DNA from 3 places in the Telluria sp. ZB4P34 genome. Region 3 is predicted to be linked to each of the others. Evidence: predicted binding sites of a transcription regulator. Region 3 holds the regulator's gene; each other region holds the start of a gene.
What was found. The regulator sigma-54, encoded in region 3, starts transcription at its own class of promoters, with help from an activator protein. The targets are predictions, from matches to a motif close to TGGCANGNAANCTGCTTT.

Region 1: AC56KL_RS22640 (PEP-CTERM sorting domain-containing protein) is a predicted target of sigma-54. The motif match lies at 1,762-1,779, and genes of this name have one in related genera.
Region 2: prpB (methylisocitrate lyase) is a predicted target of sigma-54. The motif match lies at 1,903-1,920, and genes of this name have one in related genera.

The regions. Positions count from the first base shown of each region.
Region 1 is NZ_JCASIF010000026.1:11,843-17,103, reverse strand. Features, by position in the region: gene AC56KL_RS22650 (LysE family translocator) at 1-491, opposite strand, end outside; gene AC56KL_RS22645 (helix-turn-helix transcriptional regulator) at 578-1,549, shown strand; gene AC56KL_RS22640 (PEP-CTERM sorting domain-containing protein) at 1,834-2,463, shown strand; gene AC56KL_RS22635 (MBL fold metallo-hydrolase) at 2,850-4,043, opposite strand; gene AC56KL_RS22630 (gamma-butyrobetaine hydroxylase family protein) at 4,220-4,636, opposite strand; gene AC56KL_RS22625 (HIT family protein) at 4,648-5,085, opposite strand; gene AC56KL_RS22620 (DUF3683 domain-containing protein) at 5,082-5,261, opposite strand, start outside.
Region 2 is NZ_JCASIF010000006.1:7,460-12,720, reverse strand. Features, by position in the region: gene AC56KL_RS12235 (DUF485 domain-containing protein) at 1-102, shown strand, start outside; gene AC56KL_RS12230 (cation acetate symporter) at 99-1,760, shown strand; gene prpB (methylisocitrate lyase) at 1,961-2,851, shown strand; gene prpC (bifunctional 2-methylcitrate synthase/citrate synthase) at 2,892-4,052, shown strand; gene acnD (Fe/S-dependent 2-methylisocitrate dehydratase AcnD) at 4,071-5,261, shown strand, end outside.
Region 3 is NZ_JCASIF010000032.1:50-5,310, reverse strand. Features, by position in the region: gene AC56KL_RS23095 (KdsC family phosphatase) at 1-71, shown strand, start outside; gene lptC (LPS export ABC transporter periplasmic protein LptC) at 97-696, shown strand; gene lptA (lipopolysaccharide transport periplasmic protein LptA) at 726-1,292, shown strand; gene lptB (LPS export ABC transporter ATP-binding protein) at 1,289-2,071, shown strand; gene AC56KL_RS23075 (RNA polymerase factor sigma-54) at 2,071-3,534, shown strand; gene hpf (ribosome hibernation-promoting factor, HPF/YfiA family) at 3,593-3,946, shown strand; gene AC56KL_RS23065 (enoyl-CoA hydratase/isomerase family protein) at 4,096-5,181, shown strand.

The DNA.
Region 1 (5,261 bases), on a different contig from region 3:
TACACGGCCGCCTGGGTGAAGCTCGTGATCAGGCCCAGCGCCGCCGCCTGCGCCCACAGCTGCCCGCGTTCAGGGCGCAGGAACTGCGGGAAGATCGCCAGCATGAACACATAGGCCTTCGGGTTGAGCAGGCAGGTGAGCATCCCCTGCAGGAAAACGGAACGCCCGCGCGGCGCGCGCGCCGCGGTGGGCAAGGCCAGCGCGTCGCGCGTACGCAGCAGCGTCCAGCCGATCCATCCGACGTAGAGCGCTCCGGCCAGCAGCACTGCATTGAACAGCGGCGGCCACACGGCCAGGATGGCTGCCACGCCGAGCACGCCCATCACGATGTGGGCAGCGCCGCCCAGCATGATGCCGCCGACTGCGGCGAGTCCGGCGCCATTCCCGCCGCGCAGGGCGCTGGCCAGCACGAAGGCCATGTCCAGCCCCGGCAAGGCGATCACGCCGAATACCACCACGAAGAACAGGCCCAGGTGGGCAAGATCAGCCATGTGTTTCCCGTCAAGTCAGTATCGAAGCCTGCACGATAAGGGCGAAACAGGACATAATCTGCCCTAATTAATTTAAAAAACGAGTCATGAGCAAACCTTTGACGCGCGTGCTGGCGGTGCTGGAACTGCTGCAGGCCCACGGCCAGGTCAGCGGCGCCGGGATTGCGGCACGGCTGGACGTGGACATGCGCACCGTGCGGCGCTACATCGCCGCGCTGGAAGAGATGGGCATCCCCGTGATCGCGGAGCGCGGCCGGGCCGGCGGCTACGCGCTGGTGGCCGGATTCCGGCTGCCGCCCATGATGTTCAGCGACGACGAAGCGCTGGCGCTGTCGGTCGGCCTGCTGGCGGCGCGCAACCTCGGGCTCGACCGCGCGGCGCCGGCGGTGGCGAGCGCGCAGGCCAAGCTGGAGCGCACCATGCCGGCGCAGCTGCGCCAGCGCGTGCGGGCAATCGACGAGACGGTGCAGCTCGGCCTGCGGCGCGCCGATGCGTCGAGCGGCCAGGGGGCGCTCGCGCAACTGTCGGTCGCCGCCCGTACGGGCCGGCGCGTGCGGCTGGACTACGTCGATGCGGCCGGGACGGCGTCGGAGCGCGAGGTGGACACCTATGGCCTGGCCTTCCACGACGGGGGCTGGTATGCGGTAGGGTGGTGTCATCTGCGCGACGCCGTGCGTTCGTTCCGGCTCGACCGGATCCGCTCGGCGGACTCGCTGGAGCAGCGCTTCGAGCGGCCGGCGCAGTTCGACGCGCTGGGCTACCTGGTGCGCTCGGTGGCCACCCTGCCCCGCGCCTGGACGGTCGAGGTGCTGCTCAGGACGAGCCTGGAACGGGCGCAGGCGCAGTTCTTCGATACGATCGGCGTGTTCGAACAGGCGGAGGGCGGCGTCGTGATGCACAACCAGTCTGACGACATCGCGTGGTTCGCGCGCCAGCTGGCGAGCCTGCCGTTCGGGTTCGACATCAGGAACCCGCCGGAATTGCGTACGGCAGTCAGGGAATGCGCGGAAGCCTTGTTGAGGCAGCTGCAGGACGGGCTGGTGAAAACCGACTGCTAAGCCGTGCTGCTCCGCACGGTAATGTCCTGGGCACACGACGCCGCCCGCCATGTGTACGACATATACACGCAGTACCGCAGCGGCGAGACGACAGCACCCCTCGGAGCAGCCTGCACATGTTCTCCCTTTATAAACGTTCGTATTTGTCGGGAAACTTTACACTCCGCGCTACCTTTTAGTTAACAACGAGTGGAAACAAGTACTTATGTTTCTGGCGCGAAATTTGCTTGTTAAGCAAGCCAGTTAAATTGGCGTCTAACAATAATCTCCTGAAAGGTGTGAACATGTCGCGTACTCTTCCAGCATTGCTGTCAATCGGGAGCCTGGCTTTCGCTCTGGCCTCGTCCCCCGCGATCGCCGGCCCATTGTTGAACCCGAGCTTCGAGTCCGGCTTCAGCGATTGGACGGTCTCAGGGGACTGGACTATTCAGCCGGGCGGCGCGTCCACGGGTCCTACTCCATGGGGCTGGTTTAATGCTGGTGCAAAAGATGGCGCCTTCTATGCGGAATCTGGCCCCATGGGCAACGAGAGCAGGGGAAGCATTACCTCGTCACTGGTGACAGCAAGCAATCGCTACCTGAGTTTTTGGCATTCCTCCAATCAGTCGCCCAACCACAGCTATGGCGTTGCGCGGATTCTGGCAGCAAATGGAAGCACCGAACTCGCCACGCTGGTCCCGCTGGGTCAAAACGATAGCGTATGGCGCGAGTGGACCTTTGACCTACAGACGATCGGACTGAACGCGAGTGATCAGTTCTATTTTTCTTATAGCAATGACGCAAGCTGGAGCGTCATCGACGGCGTCAGCATCCACGGTGAGGCGCTGGCAAATGCAGTGCCCGAACCTGGGACCTACAGCCTGCTGCTGGCCGGCGTTGCGCTGATGCTTGGGACGCGCCGCCGCAAGCAGTGAACTGATCTGGATCCGAAACCCGCTGCATGCGGGTTTCATTTCACGCAAGCTCGACCGCATCCAGGCGGCACGCGACCGGAGCGGACAGACCGTCGACGCCGTCACTGGACACGGCGCACTGACAGTGCCGGAACAGGAGCCCACCAGCTTCCCAGCTTCCCAGGCTGGATCGGCAAGTGTTGCTGGTGCGCGAAGCGCATGCGGCGTACCGCAGTTTCGCCCGCAAGCACGGCTTGCGTACCGTGGAGCAATTGCTGCGGCTTGGGACGAGCCTGGAGGATGACATCGCGTGGTTCGCGCGCCAACTGGCGAGCCTGCCGTTCGGGTTCCAGGTCCGGCGGCAGCCGGATCTGTGCGAAGCGCTCAGGGAGTGCGCGCAGGCGCCGTTAGGGACGCTGCAGTTGCAAGGGCGATTCGCCCGGCCTGCCGGTCGGTGCGCCCGGAAGTTTGCCGACCGTGCGCCACCAGGCGCTGCCGGCATGGGGCTGAAGCAGCGACAGGGCCTCGCCGAACTGCGGCGTGGCCACCGGCACACCCTGGGCGACACCCAGCGCCGTGATGCGCTCGAACGGATCGTCCCAGGCATGGGTGGACAGGTCGAAGGTGCCGTTGTGCACCGGCAGCAGCCATTTCGCGCGCAAATCACCCGCGGCGCGCAGCGATTCGTGCGGCTGCATGTGGGATTGCCAGCTCGGACTGTAGGCGCCCACTTCCAGCATTGCCATGTCGAACGGGCCATAGCGTTCGCCGATGGTGCGGAAAGCCGGGTGGTAACCGGTGTCGCCGCTGAAGAACAGGCGCAGGTCGCCGGCCAGCACCACCCAGGACGCCCACAGCGTCTTGTTGCGGTCGTTGAGTCCACGGCCCGAGAAATGCTGCGCCGGTACGGCGACCAGCCGGACGGCGCCGACCTCGGTGGTTTGCCACCAGTCGAGCTGGCGCACCTTGCCGGGGTCGACACCCCAGTCCACCAGGCGATCGCCCACGCCCAGCGGCGTGATGAACTGGCGCACCCGTGGCGCCAGGGTCATGATGGTGTCGTAATCGAGATGGTCGTAATGGTCGTGCGACAGGATCACAGCTTCGATCGGCGGCAGCGCGTCGAGTCCGACCGGCGGCGGATGAAAGCGCTTGGGCCCGGCCCATTGCACCGGCGAAGCGCGTTCCGAGAAGATCGGGTCGGTCAGCCAGTACTTGCCGGCGATCTTGAGCAGCAGGGTCGAGTGGCCCAGCCGCCAGACCGTGTTGTCGGGCGCGGCCAGCACCGCTGCCTGGCTCATGCGCTGCAGTGGCAGCGGTCCCGGCGGCACCGTGCCCGGCGGTTTGTCGAACAAAAACTTCCACAAAAGCCCGAGCCTGCCGAACATGCCCTGCGACTGCGCGGGCGGCGGTGGCGCAACACGGCCCGGCACCGCCGGATTCACGAACACGCCGTTGCGCTGCTGGGGTGAATCGGGATAGGCGCGGACGAAGCCGCCGTTCGACGACGGAATCGTCGCCGCGCAGCTGGCCAGGATGGCCAGGACCAGGACAACCAGTACCGTGCGCAAGGGAGCGCCTGAAACGATCGGGATTCGCATGACTGCGCCTTGGATTCGGAAAGCACACATCATAACCCGTCAGTTCCGGCGGGCAACTATTTCATTAGGCTAAGCCTCGACCGTAATGCGCAGCGGCAGACATTCGCCAGGCCGTGCTTTCGCTCGGCCGCCCGCTCTTTTCAGGAAGATAGGTCGAGAGAAATCGCCGGACCTTGCTAGTGGTGATGCCCGCACCCGGACTTCGGCGCCGCTCCCGGCAGTTCCGTGCCCGGCGCGCGCCCGCTGTCGCCCTCGAAACCCGCCGCATGCAGGCGGCCGAGGTACTGCTGCCACAGCGCTGCGCCCTCGCTGCCCAGCTTGTAAAGGTAGTCCCAGGTGAAGATGCCGCTGGCGTGCCCATCGTCGAACAGGGGCTTGATGGCGTAGTTCCCGACCGGCTCCACGCCCGTGATGCCGACCTCGCGCTTGCCGAGTTGCAGGACTTCCTGGCCCGGGCCGTGGCCCTTCACCTCGGCCGACGGCGAATACACGCGCATCAGCTCGAAGGGAATGGAAAATTGGCTTCCGTCGTCGAAGGCGATATCCAGCACGCGCGACTTCTGGCGCACGGCGATGTCTGTTGGGATGGGCATGGAGTCTCCTCTTATTCGTTGAAACGCCTGGCGATCGCGGCAGCCAGGCCGGGCAGCAGGGCGCGGCGTGCGGCCAGGGACGCTTCGTCGGTCTGGCGCGCGGCCTGGGCCCACACCGGCGCCGGAAAGTGCGCATCGTCCGCGTAGCGCGGAATGATATGCCAGTGCAGGTGCGGCACCACGTTGCCGAGGCTGGCCACGTTCACCTTCAGCGGCTGCATGACCTCGCGCACCGCCTGTTCGACCCGGTACACGGCCTCGTTCAGCAGCAGGCGGTCATCGATCGACAGGTCGCTCATCTCGCGCACGTGCGCGCGCCAGATGACGCGGCAAAAGCCCGGATAGGCCGCATCGTCGACGATGATGACCGAATACTTCTCGTCCTGCCAGACGATCGGCACGGCGAGGTCGCACAGTTCGCAGCCGGGCTGGCGACGCACTTCCTTCATACCAGCACCCTTTCGATACCGCCGTTGTTGGCGCGGGCGACGTAGTCGGGCATCCAGTTCTCGCCCAGCAGGTGGCGCGCCATCTCGACCACGATGTAGTCGGCGGTGGTGCCGGAATCGTGGTTGTAGCGCGACAGGCCCTGCAGGCAGGACGGGCAGCTGGTGAGGATCTTCAC
Region 2 (5,261 bases), on a different contig from region 3:
ACGGCCATCTACGTGCGCCGCGCCAACGGCGAATACGATCAGTTGACCGACGCAATCAAGGCCAACGTCGCCGCCGGCGGCAAGGGTAAGGTGGCGGCATGAAGGCCCTGGACCGACTCCTGTTCGCACCGACGCTGCTGGCCGCCAGCGGCATGGCCCTGGCCGCGCCCGACCTCGGCCAGGCCACCAAGCAGGCCACCAACTGGACCGCGATCAGCATGTTCGCGCTGTTCGTGGTGGGGACCCTGTACATCACCAAGTGGGCTGCCGCCAAGACCCGCTCGGCGTCCGACTTCTACACCGCCGGCGGCGGTATCACCGGCTTCCAGAACGGCCTGGCGATCGCGGGCGACTTCATGTCGGCCGCTTCCTTCCTCGGTATTTCCGCCGCCGTGTTCCTGAACGGCTTCGACGGCCTGATCTATGCGATCGGTTTCCTGGTCGGCTGGCCGGTCATCACCTTCCTGATGGCCGAGCGCCTGCGCAACCTGGGCCGCTACACCTTCGCCGACGTCGCCGCCTACCGCTTCCACCAGAAGCCGATCCGCGTGTTCGCGGCGTCCGGCACCCTGGTGGTGGTGGCCTTCTACCTGATCGCGCAGATGGTCGGTGCCGGCCAGCTGATCAAGCTGCTGTTCGGCCTCGAGTACTGGATCGCCGTGGTGATCGTCGGCGCGCTGATGATGGTTTACGTGCTGTTCGGCGGCATGACCGCCACCACCTGGGTGCAGATCATCAAGGCGGTGCTGCTGCTGTCGGGCGCCTCGTACATGGCCTTCGCCGTGCTGGCGCAGTACAACTTCAGCCCGTCGCAGCTGTTCGCCAGCGCGACCGAGCTGCACGAGAAGGGCGAGTCGATCATGGGCCCGGGCACCTTCCTGACCGACCCGATCTCGGCCATCTCCTTCGGCATGGCGCTGATGTTCGGTACCGCCGGCCTGCCGCACATCCTGATGCGCTTCTTCACCGTCCCGAGCGCGAAGGAAGCGCGCAAGTCGGTGCTGTGGGCCACCACCTGGATCGGCTACTTCTACATCCTCACCTTCATCATCGGCTTCGGCGCGATCGTGCTGGTCGGGACCAACCCGGCCTTCAAGGATGCGGCTGGCAAGCTGCTGGGCGGCAACAACATGGCGGCGGTGCACCTGGCCAGCGCCGTGGGCGGCGACATCTTCCTGGGCTTCATCTCGGCGGTGGCCTTCGCGACCATCCTCGCCGTGGTGGCCGGCCTGACCCTGTCGGGCGCCTCGGCCGTGTCGCACGACCTGTACGCCACCGTGTTCAAGAAGGGCAAGGCCAACAGCGCCGACGAACTGCGGGTCTCGAAGATCACCACCCTGGCGCTGGGCGTCATCGCAGTGCTGCTCGGCATCGCGTTCGAGAAGCAAAACGTCGCCTTCATGGTGTCGCTGGCCTTCGCGATCGCCGCGTCGGCCAACTTCCCGGTGCTGTTCATGTCGGTGCTGTGGAAGGATTGCACCACCCGCGGCGCCACCGTGGGCGGCTTCCTGGGCCTGGCGACCGCGGTCGTGCTGACCGTGGTGTCGAAGTCGGTGTGGGTCGACGTGCTGGGCAACGCCACGGCGATCTTCCCCTATACCTCGCCGGCGATCTTCTCGATGACGGTGGGCTTCTTCGGCATCTGGTTCTTCTCGGTGACCGACAAGAGCCCGCGCGCAGCGATCGACAAGGCCGGCTTCGAGGCGCAGGAAGTGCGTTCGGAAACCGGGATCGGTGCGGCTGCGGCCAGCGCACACTGAGCGGTCGTCGCCTCGCTGGAACCCCGCTGCGGCGGGGTTTTTTATTGGTAGAATGTTTCATTGGCGTTTCATGTTTCACCGCAGTGAAACACATGAGTCGGCGAATCGGCGCTAAGTCCTTGATATTCACACAAAGTGGGACTGGCACGCCGCTTGCATTAAAAGTGGTATTCGATCAACGCAATCTCGAAAGGTGAAGCATGAGCCACTACTCCGCCGGCGCCGCGTTCCGCAAGGCTGTCCAGGAAGAATCCCCGCTACAGGTCATCGGCGCCATCAACGCCAACCACGCGCTGCTGGCCAAGCGCGCCGGCTACCGCGCCATCTACCTGTCGGGCGGCGGCGTGGCCGCCGGTTCGCTGGGCCTGCCGGACCTCGGCATCTCCGGGCTGGAAGACGTGCTGATCGACGTGCGCCGCATCACCGACGTGTGCGACCTGCCGCTGCTGGTCGACATCGACACGGGCTTCGGCGCCTCGGCCTTCAACGTGGCGCGCACCGTGCGCTCGCTTGAAAAGGCCGGCGCCGCCGCCTGCCACATCGAAGACCAGGTCGGCGCCAAGCGCTGCGGCCACCGTCCGGGCAAGGAAATCGTCGGCAAGGACGAGATGGTCGACCGAGTGAAGGCCGCCGCCGATGCGCGCCTTGATGAGGATTTCGTCATCATGGCGCGCACCGACGCGCTGGCCGTGGAAGGCCTGGACGCCGCCATCGAGCGCGCCGTTGCCTGCGTGGAAGCCGGCGCCGACATGATCTTCCCCGAAGCGATGACCAGCCTCGAGATGTATAAACAGTTCGCCGACGCCGTGAAGGTCCCGGTGCTGGCCAACATCACGGAATTCGGGTCGACCCCGCTGTTCACCGTGGACGAGCTGAAGAGCGCGAACGTCGGCCTGGTGCTGTACCCGCTGTCGGCCTTCCGCGCAATGAACAAGGCGGCCGAGAACGTGTACGCGGCCATCCGCCGCGACGGCACCCAGAAGAACGTGCTGGACACGATGCAGACCCGCGCCGAACTGTACGACCGCATCGACTACCACAGCTACGAACAGAAGCTCGACGCCCTGTTCGCCCAGAAGAAAACCAAATAAGCCCCGTATCAGAACACAGAGAACACAGGAGATCACACGCATGAGCACCCAGATCAACGAGACCCCAACGTTCAAGCCGAAGAAATCGGTGGCCCTGTCCGGCGTTGCCGCCGGCAATACCGCGCTGTGCTCGGTCGGCAAGACCGGCAACGATCTGCACTACCGCGGCTACGACATCCTGGACGTCGCCACCACCTGCGAATTCGAAGAGATCGCCTACCTGCTGGTGCACGGCAAGCTGCCCACCAGTGCGGAGCTGAGGGGCTACAAGGCCAAGCTGAAGTCCCTGCGCGGCCTGCCGCAGGCCGTCAAGAGCGCGCTCGAAGCGCTGCCGGCCGGCGCCCACCCGATGGATGTGATGCGCACCGGCGTGTCGGTGCTGGGCTGCACGCTGCCGGAGAAGGACGACCACAACACCCCGGGCGCGCGCGACATTGCCGATCGCCTGATGGCGTCCTTCGGTTCGATGCTGCTGTACTGGTACCACTTCAGCCATAGCGGCAAGGGAATCGACGTCGAGACCGACGACGATTCGATCGGCGGCCACTTCCTGCACCTGCTGCACGGCGAGAAGCCGCGCGAATCCTGGGTGCGCGCGATGCACACCTCGCTGATCCTGTACGCCGAGCACGAGTTCAACGCCTCGACCTTCACCTCACGCGTGATCGCCGGCACCGGTTCCGACATCCACTCGGCCATCACCGGCGCGATCGGCGCGCTGCGCGGACCGAAGCACGGCGGCGCCAACGAAGTGGCGCTGGACATCCAGAAGCGCTACGAGAACGCCGACGAAGCCGAAGCGGACATCCGCAACCGCGTGGCGAACAAGGAAGTCGTGATCGGCTTCGGCCACCCGGTGTACACCATCAGCGACCCGCGCAACGTGGTGATCAAGGAAGTGGCGCGCACGCTGTCGCAGGAAGCGGGCTCGATGAAGATGTTCGACATCGCCGAGCGCCTCGAATCGGTGATGTGGGAAGTCAAGAAGATGTTCCCGAACCTGGACTGGTTCTCGGCCGTGTCGTACCACATGATGGGCGTGCCGACCGCCATGTTCACGCCGCTGTTCGTGATCTCGCGCACCTCGGGCTGGGCCGCGCACATCATCGAGCAGCGCATCGACAACAAGATCATCCGCCCGAGCGCGAATTACGTGGGTCCGGAAGACCTGCAGTTCGTGCCGATCGCCGATCGTAAATAAACGCAAGTAAGCCAGACGATGAACACCAATCACCGCAAACCCCTCCCGGGCACCTCGCTGGACTACTTCGACACGCGCGCCGCGGTCGACGCCATCCAGCCCGGCGCCTACGATACGCTGCCTTACACCTCGCGCGTGCTGGCCGAGAACCTGGTGCGCCGCTGCGACCCGGCCAGCATGACCGATGCGCTCAAGCAGATCATCGAACGCAAGCGCGACCTCGACTTCCCCTGGTTCCCGGCGCGCGTGGTCTGCCACGACATCCTGGGCCAGACCGCGCTGGTCGACCTGGCCGGCCTGCGCGACGCCATCGCGCTGCAGGGCGGCGACCCGGCGCTGGTCAACCCGGTGGTCCCGACCCAGCTGGTGGTCGACCACTCGCTGGCCGTCGAGTGCGGCGGCTTCGATCCTGACGCCTTCGCCAAGAACCGCGCCATCGAGGACCGCCGCAACGAAGACCGCTTCCACTTCATCGAGTGGACCAAGAAGGCCTTCCAGAATGTCGACGTGATCCCGCCGGGGAACGGCATCCTGCACCAGATCAACCTGGAACGCATGTCGCCGGTCATCCAGAGCGAGCAGGGCGTGGCCTACCCGGACACCCTGGTCGGCACCGACTCGCACACCCCGATGGTCGACGCCCTCGGCGTGATCGCGATCGGCGTGGGCGGCCTGGAGGCCGAAAGCGTCATGCTGGGCCGCGCTTCGTACATGCGCCTACCGGACATCGTCGGCGTCGAACTGACTGGCAGGGCGCAGCCGGGCATCACCGCCACCGACATCGTGCTGGCGCTGACCGAGTTCCTGCGCAAGTCGAAAGTGGTCTCCGCCTACCTCGAGTTCTACGGCGAAGGCGCGTCCAGCCTGACCCTGGGCGACCGCGCCACCATCTCGAACATGGCCCCGGAGTTCGGCGCCACCGCCGCGATGTTCTACATCGACGAGCAGACCATCAAGTACCTGCGCCTGACCGGCCGCGAGGAAGAGACCGTGCAACTGGTCGAAGCCTATGCCAAAGAAGCGGGCCTGTGGGCCGACAGCCTCGCGAGCGCCCAGTACGAGCGCGTGCTGAGCTTCGACCTGTCTTCGGTGGTGCGCAACATCGCCGGACCGTCGAACCCGCACAAGCGCGTGCCGACCTCCGAGCTGGCCGAGCGCGGCATCTCGGGCGTGGTGGAGAACGAGCCGGGCCTGATGCCGGACGGCGCC
Region 3 (5,261 bases):
GCGAAGTCTGCGACCTGGTGATGCGCGCGCAGGGCACCTACGAAGCGGCGCTGGCGCCGTATTTCGCCTGAGCGCCCACACGAAACACACAGGCATATGGTCAACTACAAGCGCACCGCCCACCGCTGGAAGCTGCTGGCGATCATGATGATCGCGACCTTCTGCGCCTTCGGCAGCTTCTGGCTGCTGCAGGTGATTGAACGCGAGGATGGCGATGCCCGCCTCGGCGGCTCCATGACCGAACCGGACTACATCGTCGAGAACTTCTCCTTCGTGCGCATGACGGAAGAGGGCAAGCCGAGCTACGTGGTGTCGGGCAAGCGCCTGGCGCACACGCCGGAGGGCGACGTGTCCCAGGTCGAGCAGCCGGTGATGCAGAGCATGACGCCGGGCCGTCCGCGCATGACCATCGTCGCCAGGAGCGCCCGGGTCTTCCACGAGGAGCACCGCGTCGAACTGCTCGGCAACGTCGACATCCAGCGTCCGGCCACGCCCACCACCGAGGCGCTGCGCGTGCAGACCCAGGCCCTCACCGTGCTGCCCGACGAAGAGATCCTCAAGACCGAGCGGCCGATCCAGATGCAGCTGGGCGCCGCCACCGTGACCGGCACCGGCATGGTCGCCAACAACGCGACCCAGAAGCTGCACCTCGCCAGCCGCGGCCAGATCGTCTATCCGCCACGACAGCGCCAGTAAGGGCGCCGCGTCAACCCAGGACAAGCAACATGAAAAAACTCATCGCAGCCGCCTGCCTCACCCTGGCCGCCTTCGGCGCCTCGGCGGAGCGCGCCGATTCGCTCAAGCAGGCCGTGATCAACTTCGATACGCTCGACGTGGACGAAGTCACCCAGACCCGCATCGCCACCGGCAACGTCGTCGTCACCCGCGGCACGTTGGTGCTCAAGGCCGACCGCGCCCTGGTGAAGGAATCGCCGGAAGGCTATATGACGGTGACCCTCACCGCCAGCAACGGCAAGCTGGCGACCTTCCGCCAGAAGCGCGACGGCGGCCCCGACCTGTGGGTGGAGGGCCAGGCCCAGAAAATCGAATACGACGAGCGCGCCGAGCTGGTCAAGCTGTTCACCAATGCCGAAGTGCGCGAACTGGAGAACGGCCGCATGACCAACGAGATCAAGGGGCCATTCGTCTCCTACGACAACCGCCGCGAAGTGGCGCAGGTGCGCAACGACGCCAGCGGCACCAGCAAGGTGGGCGGCGGGCGCGGCACCCTGATCATCGCGCCGCGCAGGCCTTCAACTGCGACGGCGCCAGCCGAGGGCGCAAAGCAATGACGGCATCGATGACGGCGGCGCAGGCCACGGCGCGCGAAGGCTGCAGCACCCTGCTGGTCAAGGGCCTGCAGAAGAGCTACGGCAAGCGCCTGGTGGTGCGCGACGTCTCGTTGCAGGTCGAGTGCGGCGAAGTGGTCGGCCTGCTCGGCCCCAATGGCGCCGGCAAGACCACCTCGTTCTACATGATCGTGGGCCTGGTGCCGTCCGATGCCGGCACCATCGACATCAACGGCACCGACATCTCCAGCCTGCCGATCCACCGGCGCGCGGTGCTGGGCCTGTCCTACTTGCCGCAGGAAGCCTCGGTGTTCCGGAAGCTGACGGTGGAGGAGAACATCCGCGCGGTGCTGGAACTGCAGCGGGTGGACGGCAAGCCGCTGGGCAAGGACCAGATCAACGAGCGCCTCGACACCCTGCTGGCCGAACTGCAGATCGAGAAGCTGCGCGAGAACCCGGCGCTGTCGCTGTCGGGCGGCGAGCGGCGCCGGGTGGAGATCGCGCGCGCGCTGGCGACCAACCCGCGCTTCGTCCTGCTGGACGAACCCTTCGCGGGCGTGGACCCGATCGCGGTGATCGAGATCCAGCGCATCGTGCGCTTCCTGAAGGAGCGCAACATCGGCGTCCTGATCACCGACCACAACGTGCGCGAGACGCTCGGCATCTGCGACCGCGCCTACATCATCAACCAGGGCGCGGTGCTGGCCTCGGGCCGCCCCGACGACATCATCGCCGACGAATCCGTCCGGCGCGTCTACCTCGGCGAACACTTCAGGATGTAATGAAACAATCCCTGCAGCTCCGCACCTCGCAGCATCTCGCGCTCACGCCGCAACTGCAGCAGTCGATCCGCCTGCTGCAGCTGTCCACGCTCGAACTGCAGGCCGAGATCGAGCAGATCCTGCATGACAACCCGCTGCTCGAACGGCTCGACGATCCGCTCGACCGCTCGGTGCGCCTGCTGGCCGACGGCGCGATCAACAACGCGCCCGCCAATGGCGAAGCGCCGCAGCCGGGCCAGCAGGAGGAGCAGGCCAAGCCCGAGGCCGAAGGCCACGAGGAGGGCCTTGAGGCCGAACGCGGCGAGTCCGAAGGGGACTGGGGCAGCGAGGGCGGCGGACGCGGCGACGGCGACGAGGACGGCCGTCCGCAGCTGGAAGCCGACTCCATCACGCTGCGCGAGCACCTGGCGGAGCAGATCCGCCTGAGCGCCTGCAGCGCGCGCGACCGCGCACTGGCCGAACTCGTGATCGATGCGCTCGACGACAACGGCTACCTGGACGAGCCGCTGGACGAGATCCATGCGCGCCTGCCGCAGGAACTCGAGATCGGGATGGACGAGCTGCGCTGCGCGCTGGCGCTGGTGCAGAGCCTGGACCCGGTCGGCGTCGGTGCGCGCAGCGCGGCCGAATGCCTGGCGCTGCAGATCCGCCGCATGCCGGGCGTGCCCCTGGTGACGCGGCGCCTCGCCCTGAAGATCGTCGAGGGTTACCTGACCTGGTTCGCGCAGCGCGAATACACCAAGCTCAAAAAGGCGCTCGACTGCGACGACGAGGACCTGCGCGAAGTGCAGGCCGTGGTCCGCCAGTGCAATCCGCATCCCGGCGCGGCTTTTGGCGCGGGCGTGTCGGATTTCGTGGTGCCGGACGTGATCGTGCGCCGCTCCAAGAACGGCTGGCAGGTAGCACTGAACCCGGAAGTGATGCCGAAGCTGCGCGTGAACTCCCTGTACGCCAACCTGCTCAAGGGCGGAAAGAGCGAAAGCCAGATGGGCGCGCAGCTGCAGGAAGCGAAGTGGCTGATCAAGAACATGCGCCAGCGTTTCGATACGATCCTGCGTGTCGCCGAGGCAATCGTCGAGCGTCAGCGCAACTTTTTCAGCCACGGCGCCGTCGCCATGCGCCCTCTTGTTTTACGCGAGATAGCTGATACACTAGGCCTACACGAGAGCACGATTTCTCGTGTCACAACGCAGAAATACATGCTGACCCCGCACGGCATGTTCGAGCTGAAGTACTTCTTCGGAAGCCATGTCGCCACCGAAGCGGGGGGAGAAGCCTCCTCGACGGCGATCCGCGCTCTCATAGCGCAATTGACAGGAGCAGAAGACCCTAGGAATCCTCTATCCGACAGCAAGATCGCGGAGATGCTCGGGGAACAAGGTATGGTCATTGCGCGCCGGACGGTTGCCAAGTACCGCGAAGCGCTCAAGATTCCGCCCGTCAGCCTCCGCAAATCCCTGTAAAGCTACTGCCCACTCTCACCTTGTGGCGCGGGCAGGGCACCTTCCCAAAGGAGTGTGTATGAACCTCACCATCAGCGGCCACCATCTCGAAGTCACCCCCGCCATCCGTGAATACGTTCAGAATAAGCTCGAGCGCATCACCCGCCATTTCGACCATGTGATCGACACCCACGTGTTCCTCGCCATCGATAACCTCACTGAAAAAGAGAAACGGCAGAAAGCCGAAATCAATTTGCAGGTATCCGGCAAGATTTTGCATGTCGCCAGTGCGGCGCAAGACCTCTATGCGGCGATCGACACGCTCATGGACCGGCTGGACAGGCAGGTTCTAAAACACAAATCCATGCTGCAAGACCATAACCACGTGGCGCACAAGCGCCTTCCGGACATCGGAGAAGCTGAAGCCGCGTAACGCAGTTCCTGCGAACGGGCTGTAGCACAACAGCAAGGGCGTCTGAGGGGGCGCCCTTTTTGCGTTTGTAAGGCCTGTTATTTTTCTCCGCTTCCGGATTTGTACAAATGTTCTGTAGAATGCATGTCTTTTCGATCACAGACATTGCCATGACCGAATACGTCCTGACCCGCGTCGCCAACCGCACCGGCGTCATTACGCTCGACCGGCCGAAAGCCCTGAACTCCCTCTCGCTCGACATGGTGCGCGACCTGACTGCCATCCTGCTGCAATGGAAAGAGGATGCCGGGGTCGATGCTGTAGTCATCACGAGCACCAGCGAGAAGGCCCTGTGCGCGGGCGGCGATATCCGCTTCTTCCACGAGATGGGCCAGGTGGGCCCGACTGGCGGCAGCGCGCTGCTGGAAGACTTCTTTACCGAAGAATACGCGCTCAACCACCTGATCCACTTTTATCCGAAGCCCTATATTGCCGTGATGGACGGCGTGGTGATGGGCGGCGGCATGGGCATCGCCCAGGGCGGCCCGGACTGCGGCCTGCGCATCGTGACCGAGCGCACGAAGATGGCGATGCCCGAGGTGAACATCGGCCTGTTCCCGGACGTGGGCGGCAGCCATTTCCTGTCGCACGCGCCGGGCCAGCTGGGCCAGTACCTGGGCCTGACCGGGCTCACCATCGGCGCCGCCGACGCGCTGTACGTGGGACTGGCGGACGTGTTCGTGCCGGGCGCCGAGCTGGGCGGCCTGATGGCGCTGGTGGCATCGACGCCGGGGCGCGGCTTGCCGGGCGCAATCCGCAGCTACGCGGCGCAGTTTGCCGGCCAGGTGGGCGCCAGCGAACTGCAGGCGCAGCGCGGCGTGATCGACGCGCACTTCGGTGCGGCCTCGGTGGACGCGATCATGGCCTCGCTGGCGCGCGACGAGAATCCGTTCGCGCAGAAAGCGCTCAAGGCGATGCGCCAGCGTTCACCCCTGATGATGTGCGTGACACGCGAGCTGCTGCAGCGCGGCGCGTCGCTGGATGTGGCGGACTGCCTGCGCATGGAACGCAACCTGGTGCGCCGCAATTTCGAGCACGGCGAAGTGCTGGAAGGCGTGCGCGCGCTGGTGATCGACAAGGACAACCAGCCGAAGTGGAATCCGCCGACGCTGGAAGAGGTGACGCCGGAGATGGTGGCGCGGTTCTTCGAGCCGGTGTGGCCGGCGTATGCGCATCCGCTGCGGCATCTCACGTAGGGTGGTCGGCTCGTGAACTGACCCCAGAAAGTTGGACACTAACTTTCTGGGGTTTTATGGGGAAGTACACACCTGCCTTC